Regions from separate parts of the Streptomyces sp. NPDC002499 genome, predicted to be linked through region 1. Evidence: riboswitches for the same ligand, from Rfam matches in the RefSeq annotation. Region 1 holds a riboswitch; the other holds the start of a gene.
The links. A riboswitch is a leader RNA that binds a small molecule or an ion and turns the genes downstream of it on or off. The one in region 1 is predicted to bind glycine.
Positions count from the first base shown of each region.

Region 1 (3,845 bases):
CGCGAGGTGCTCGCGCACACCGACCGGCCCGACACCCGGACCGCCGCCACCGTGCGGAATGCAGAACGTCTTGTGCAGATTCAGGTGCGAGACGTCCCCGCCGAAGTGCCCCGGCTTGGCAAGCCCCACAAGGGCGTTGAGGTTGGCGCCATCGACGTACACCTGCCCACCGACCTCGTGGACCTGCGCACAGATGTCCGCGACATGCTCCTCGAACACACCGTGCGTGGACGGGTACGTGATCATCAGCACCGACAGCTCGTCCCGGTACTGCTCGATCTTCGCCCGCAGATCCTCGACGTCGATCTCGCCGTCCCCGGCGGTCTTCACGACGACGACCTTCATGCCCGCCATCACGGCACTCGCGGCGTTGGTGCCGTGCGCGGACGACGGAATCAGACACACGGTCCGCTGCTCGTCCCCGTTGGCACGGTGATATCCGCGTACGGCGAGCAGACCGGCCAGCTCCCCCTGCGACCCGGCGTTGGGCTGCAGCGACACCTTGTCGTACCCGGTGACCTCGGCGAGCCGCTCCTCCAGCTCACGGATGAGCGTCAGATAGCCCTGCGCCTGCTCGGCGGGCGCGAAGGGGTGCAGCTGCCCGAACTCGGGCCAGGTGACCGGCTCCATCTCCGTGGTGGCGTTGAGCTTCATCGTGCAGGAGCCCAGCGGGATCATGCCGCGGTCGAGCGCGTAGTCACGGTCGGCCAGCTTGCGCAGGTAGCGCAGCATCGCCGTCTCGGAACGGTGCTCCTGGAAGACGGGGTGGACCAGGAACTCGTCGCTCCGCAACAGCGCCTGCGGAATCGTCTCCCCGGCGACCGCGTCCAGCGCGTCCACGTCCCCCGCGACCCCGAACGCGGCCCACACGGCACGCAGTTGGGCCCGCGCGGTCGTCTCGTCACAGGCGATCGACACGTGATCGGCGTCGACCGGGTACAGGTTGACCCCGTTGTCCCGCGCGGCGGCGACGACCTCGGCGGCCCGCCCTTCCACGCGCACGGTGAGCGTGTCGAAGTAGGTGCCGTGCACGACCTCGACCCCGCCGGCCCTGAGCCCCTCGGCCAAGATCGTCGCGTACCGGTGGGTGCGCCGCGCGATCACCCGCAGCCCCTCGGGCCCGTGGTAGACGGCGTACATACCGGCCATGACGGCGAGCAGCACCTGCGCGGTACAGATGTTGCTGGTGGCCTTCTCCCGCCGGATGTGCTGCTCACGCGTCTGCAGCGCAAGCCGGTAGGCCTTGTGCCCGTCGGCGTCCACGGACACACCCACGAGCCGCCCGGGCAGGCTGCGCGCGAACCTCTCGTGCACGGCCATGTAGCCCGCGTGCGGCCCGCCGAAGCCCATCGGCACACCGAACCGCTGCGTCGTACCGACGGCGATGTCCGCCCCCAGCTCACCGGGCGACTTCAGCAGCGTCAGCGCCAGCAGATCGGCGGCGACGGTGACGAGCGCACCGAGCCCGTGCGCCTGCTCGATCAACGGCTTGATGTCCCGTACGACACCGGAGGCTCCGGGGTACTGGACGAGAACGCCGTTGATCTCCCGCTCCGCGACCTCGGCCGGGATGCCGTCGGCGAGGTCGGCGACCACGACCTCCACGCCGGCCGGCTCGGCCCGCGTCTGGATCACGGCGATGGTCTGCGGCAACGCGTCCGCGTCGACCAGGAACAGACCCTTCTTGTTCTTGCCCATCCGCCGGGACAGCGCCACGGCCTCGGCGGCGGCCGTGCCCTCGTCGAGCAGCGAGGCACCGGAGGTCGGCAGCCCGGTCAAGTCGGCAACCATGGTCTGGAAGTTGAGCAGAGCTTCCAGCCGACCCTGTGAGATCTCCGGCTGGTACGGCGTGTAGGCCGTGTACCAGGCCGGGTTCTCCATCACGTTGCGCAGGATGACGGGCGGCGTGAAGGTCCCGTAGTACCCGAGGCCGACCATGGAGTCGAGAACCTGGTTCTGATCGGCGAGCGACCGCAGCTCGGCCAGCACCTCGGCCTCGGTGCGCGCACCGGGCAGGTCCAGGTCATCGGCGTTCTTGATCACATCCGGCACCGCGGCGGCGGTGAGCTCGTCCAGCGAGCCGTAGCCGACCTGCGCGAGCATCTTGGCCCGCGCCTCCTGGTCGGGCCCGATGTGGCGCTGCTCGAACGGGATTCCCGCTTCGAGCTCGGAGAGCGGAGTGCGATGGGCGGTCATTGCGGAGGCCTCCTGGTCGGTCACGACCTTCGAGGGGCACCACGGCACGGGTACCCCGACGGCCTCCCCCTCTGTCATCTCAACCTGAGAGCTTCACCGGGCATCCCGAAGGGGCCCGACTTTCACCGTCGGTGAGAGCGGAGGCCTTCGACACCCGCCCTGCTTTCCAGAGTGACCTCGTCCGTGCGGTACGTGGGCCTGAGAGATTCCGGGGAGGATTTGCTCCTTCGGCGCCTCCGATGATGTCTGGAGGACTCTCCCGCACGGGGTCAGCAGCCGCTGCCAGCCTACCAGCGGGCACACCGCACGGGCCTTCGAGTGGCCACCATCACCAATGTGCTCTTTTGTAGTGTTTACGAGTGCGTCGCGACCACGTGGAGGCCCCGTGCAGACCGACATCGATCCACGCAACCTGATCGGCCGCAAGGCGTTCGACCGCAACGGCACCAAGATCGGCACGATCGACGAGATCTACCTCGACGACGCGACCGGCGTGCCGGAGTGGGCCGCCATACGCACCGGCCTCTTCTCCCGCGACGCCTTCGTCCCCCTGGAACCCAGCGAACTGGTCGAAGGCACCCTCCACGTCCCCTTCGAACGCGCCCTCATCAAAGACGCCCCCGACTTCGGCGTGGGCCGCCACCTCTCCCCCCAACAAGAACTCCAGCTCTACCACCACTACGGCCTCGACACAGCACCCCCACCAGAGTTCCCAGACAGAGACTTCGGCAAGCTGGCAGGCACAGAGGACGCAGACGCCTGAACCGTCTGCCGACACCTACCCACTACTTGCTCAGCCCGCGAGCAGTCCCACGCCACCATCCACCCCCACCCGCCTAGCCTGCGGGCAGTCGTGCCGCTGAGGCGCCACCCACCCCACAGCCAGACGGCCCCACCCACCAGCCTCGCGCCAGGCGGCGGCGCGCGGCGCCCCGCCCTCAAACCCGCTCAGCCTGCGGGCAGTCGTGCCGCTGGGGCGGCACGGGTGGGCGCAGGCGGCACCCCGCCAGCGCCGGGCCGCGCGACCCACCCGCCTCAGCTCCGACTGACAGTCACATCCGAACGCCGTCCACGGAAACCCCGGGACCTCCCGAAACCAACGGCAACGGATCCGCCGGCTCCAACTCCAGGTCATCGACCCGAAACGTCCGCACCCGCCCCGGCTCAGACCCCGGCGTCTCAAACCGCACAGTCACCCGCCCAAGCCCACTCCCCTGCACCCACCCATGCCCAAATTCGGCATGCCGCACATCATGCCCCGAAGGCCACCGCCGCTCAGCAGCAACAATCACCTGCTCCTCAACCGCCTCCGCATCCGCCCCCACCCGCTCCCCCACCTCAACCTCCACATCCGAGTACTCCGCACCCATCCCACCCCCAACAACCGCCGCCCCCGTCCCCGCTTCCGCCGCCTGCGCAAAAAGATCCTCCTGCGTGAAGTCGGCAAGCCCACTCACCCCCACCCCCAACAACCGCACCCCACCCGTCGTATCCACGGCCTCCAACAACCGCAAGGCAGCCTCCCGCACCACCCCAGGATCATCCGTAGGCCCCCGCAAGGTCTCGGACCGAGTCAACGTCGAGAAGTCGTACCGCCGCACCTTCAACACGATGGTCCGCCCGGACAACCCCGCCGACCGCAACCGCCC
Region 1 is NZ_JBSFXO010000012.1:9,707-13,551, reverse strand. It holds gene gcvP (aminomethyl-transferring glycine dehydrogenase) at 1-2,196, opposite strand, end outside; glycine riboswitch at 2,373-2,468, opposite strand; gene ACWD5F_RS31575 (PRC-barrel domain-containing protein) at 2,582-2,959, shown strand; gene ACWD5F_RS31570 (DNA polymerase IV) at 3,249-3,845, opposite strand, start outside.

Region 2 (3,845 bases), on a different contig from region 1:
TCGATCGCGGCGAGGCAGCGGCGGGCCGTTTGGATCACGGGAGTTGTCTCGAACTCGGCGGAGGCGGCGGCGAGGAAGTCGACCGGGTCGTCCTGCCAGTCCGGTTCGAAGAGGCGGACGCGGCCGCCGGAGGTGGGGCCGTCGAGGAGGGTGCGGCCGATGCGGCACAGCTCGGCGACGGCGGCCGGCGGGAGCGGGATCCCGACCATGCCGTCCGGGTTCACGGCGATGCCGACCTGCGGGGGCAGACCGCGGGCGAACTCGACGGCGGGCGCGATCGTGTACGACAGATGCGCGCCGACGACATGCCGGAACTGCTCCTCGGAGCTGAAGACCGGGACGTAGGCCTGGCCCTCGATCTCCAGCGTGGGCAGGTCCAGCGGGCCGCTGTGCGGGCCGCCGCCGCTGGGCAGCGGGATCCAGAGGAAGCTGCGGCTGAGCACCTCGACGATCCGGCCGCCCGCCATGGGCACGCCGAGGGACGCCGACAGCACCTCCTCCAGCTCGTTGCCGGGCCATCCGCCGTGCGGATGGGGGTGCGCCTGCATGGGAAACTCCGCGGGGAGATCCGCTGGGAAGTCCATCTGTCCGACCGCCTGCTGTGAAGTACCGCTGTGGCAGCAAAGGCTAACGGGTACGGGGCCCCTGGCGGTGGGCTCGTGCGGCCGATCTCGCCCGGCGCACCGTCCGCGGAACGCACGGGCCGGGACGACGGCCGGACCGGAGGGTCCCGGCGCGAGACCGGTCCGGGCACCGCCCGCCGCGGGCCACTGCCGCCTCGGCACGGCTCGACGAGCGCGGCGGCCCCGAGGCGGCGCGGCTCGACGGCGGCCCATCGGCGGCGGCACCTCAGCCCGTGAATCCGATCCTGCGCAGCACGTCCGCCGCGTCCCGGTCCAGGAGCACCGCCGAGCCGACGCCCTCGGGCAGGTCGCCGCGCTCCACGGAGCGGATCAGCCGGCCGGCCGCCGTGCGGTGGCGCAGGAAGGCGTAGCGGGAGACACCCCGGCCGCGGTCGCGCTGGCCCGCCAGGGCGGTGCGCGGGGGCACGTCGAGCAGGACCAGGTGCAGGATGCCGCCGCGGCGCCGGGCCTCGCGGGCCAGCCAGCCGCGCACCCAGGCCTGGGTGCCGCAGTCGTGCACGACGACGCCGGCGCCGGCGCGCAGGGCGCGGCCGAGACCGGCGTAGTGGGCGAGGCGGACCAGGGGGCGGTAGACGGCGTACGGCAGGAAGCGGGACGCCCGGGTGTCCCAGCGGTCGCGGGCGTCCTGGGAGTCGATGCGGATGCCCTTGACCGCGCGCCGCATCAGCGTGGACTTGCCGCTGCCGGGCAGGCCGGTGATCACCACCAGGTCGCGGGGGCCGAAGAGCAGGGCGTGCGGGCTGCGGCCCGAGCGGTCGCGCAGGTCGCGGACGACCGGGGCCGGCCGCTCGGCGCAGCGCTCGCGGGCGGGTGCCGGGGCCTGCTGGGGCAGCGCGACGGCCGAGGTCGCCGCGTACGCCGTGGTCCTTGTCACCGTGATCGTCCTCCCTGCCGGGTCAGGAAAGCTTCTCCCCACCGAATGTAAAGAGAAGGTAATCCACGGTGTCTCCCGGTTCCGTTCGGTTCCGGCCACAAGCCTGTTACAGAGCCTGTGCGATGATGTGCGCGCCAACTGCATACCGGCCGTTTGAATCCGCGCGGGAGAGTCCCCGGTCACCTGGGGCGCCGAAGGAGCAAGTCCCTCCCTTGAATCTCTCAGGCCCCGTTACCGCGCGGGCGAGGCACATCTGAAAAGCGGGTCCCCGGTGTTGCCGGTGGCCCCACCCAAGGTGCAAGTCATGTCCCGTGCGGTCATGACGAACCTCTCAGGTTCCGATGACAGATGGGGAGGAACGACCTCGCCGTCATGCCTTGGGAGACTCACGTCCGATGAGCAGCACCGAACCCCGTCACACCGCGCTCGATGCCCTGCATCGCTCGCTGGGCGCGACCATGACCGACTTCGCCGGCTGGGACATGCCGTTGCGCTACGGCTCCGAGCGCGACGAGCACCTCGCCGTACGCACGAAGGCCGGGCTCTTCGACCTCTCCCACATGGGTGAGATCACCGTCACCGGCCCGGAGGCGGACCGGCTCCTGAACTTCGCCCTCGTCGGCAACATCGCCTCCGTCGGCGTCGGCCGCGCCCGCTACACCATGATCTGCCGGGCCGACGGCGGCATCCTGGACGACCTGATCGTCTACCGCCTCGCGGAGACCGAGTTCATGGTCGTCGCCAACGCCTCCAACGCCCAGGTCGTGCTCGACGCGCTGACGGAACGTTCGGCCGGATTCGACGCCGAGGTGCGCGACGACCGGGACGCCTACGCGCTGATCGCCGTCCAGGGGCCGGAGTCCCCCGGCATCCTCAAGTCCCTCACGGACGCCGACCTCGACGGCCTGAAGTACTACGCCGGTCTGCCCGGCACGGTCGCCGGTGTCCCCGCCCTCATCGCCCGCACCGGCTACACCGGCGAGGACGGCTTCGAGCTGTTCGTGAAGCCGGAGCACGCGGTCGAGCTGTGGCAGGCGCTGACCAAGGCGGGCGAGGGCGTCGGCCTGATCCCCTGCGGTCTGTCCTGCCGGGACACGCTGCGCCTGGAGGCGGGCATGCCGCTGTACGGGCATGAGCTGAGCGCCTCGCTCACCCCCTTCGACGCCGGGCTCGGCCGGGTGGTGAAGTTCGAGAAGGAGGGCGACTTCGTGGGGCGCCAGGCGCTGCGCGAGGCCCTCGAGAACCTCAACCACGACGCGCCGCGCGTCCTGGTCGGCCTGGTCGCCGAGGGCCGACGGGTGCCGCGTGCCGGTTACCCGGTCGTCGCCGACGGCCAGGTGATCGGCGAGGTCACCTCCGGCGCCCCCTCCCCCACGCTGGGGAAGCCGATCGCGATGGCCTACGTCGACGCGGCCCACGCGGCGCCCGGCACGGCCGGGGTCGGCGTGGACATCCGGGGCAGCCACGAGCCGTACGAGGTCGTGGCGCTGCCGTTCTACAAGCGCCGGAAGTAACACTTTCCGCAGTGCTCCCCCGCACCTCTTCACCCTTCACCCACACTCCCCCGCGTACAGGAGAATCCAGGCCATGAGCAATCCCCAGCAGCTGCGCTACAGCAAGGAGCACGAGTGGCTGTCGGCCGCCGTGGACGGCGTCGCGACGGTCGGCATCACCGAGTTCGCGGCCAACGCGCTCGGTGACGTCGTCTACGCCCAGCTCCCTGACGTCGGCTCCGAGGTGACCGCGGGCGAGACCTGCGGCGAGCTGGAGTCGACCAAGTCGGTCAGCGACCTGTACTCGCCGGTCAGCGGCGAGGTCACCGAGATCAACGAGGACGTGGTGAACGACCCGTCGCTGGTGAACTCGGCCCCCTTCGAGGGCGGTTGGCTCTTCAAGGTCCGCTACACCGAGGAGCCCGCCGACCTGCTGTCGGCCGACGAGTACGCCGCCGAGACGGCCGGCTGAGGGGTCACAGACGCATGTCCGCACTGAACACGCCCCTGCACGAGCTGGACCCGGACGTCGCCGCCGCGGTCGACGCCGAACTGCACCGCCAGCAGTCCACGCTGGAGATGATCGCCTCCGAGAACTTCGCGCCCGTCGCGGTCATGGAGGCCCAGGGCTCGGTCCTCACCAACAAGTACGCCGAGGGCTACCCGGGCCGCCGCTACTACGGCGGCTGCGAGCACGTCGACGTGGTCGAGCAGATCGCGATCGACCGGGTCAAGGACCTGTTCGGCGCCGAGTACGCCAACGTGCAGCCGCACTCGGGTGCCTCCGCCAACCAGGCCGCCCTGTTCGCGCTGGCCCAGCCCGGCGACACCATC
Region 2 is NZ_JBSFXO010000013.1:48,956-52,800, reverse strand. It holds gene ACWD5F_RS33610 (enhanced serine sensitivity protein SseB) at 1-584, opposite strand, end outside; gene ACWD5F_RS33605 (AAA family ATPase) at 850-1,524, opposite strand; glycine riboswitch at 1,673-1,765, shown strand; glycine riboswitch at 1,766-1,876, shown strand; gene gcvT (glycine cleavage system aminomethyltransferase GcvT) at 1,914-3,032, shown strand; gene gcvH (glycine cleavage system protein GcvH) at 3,106-3,483, shown strand; gene glyA (serine hydroxymethyltransferase) at 3,498-3,845, shown strand, end outside.
Region 2: it holds a riboswitch for glycine, as region 1 does, so the genes downstream of both, gcvT (glycine cleavage system aminomethyltransferase GcvT) here and gcvP (aminomethyl-transferring glycine dehydrogenase) in region 1, are expected to answer to the same signal.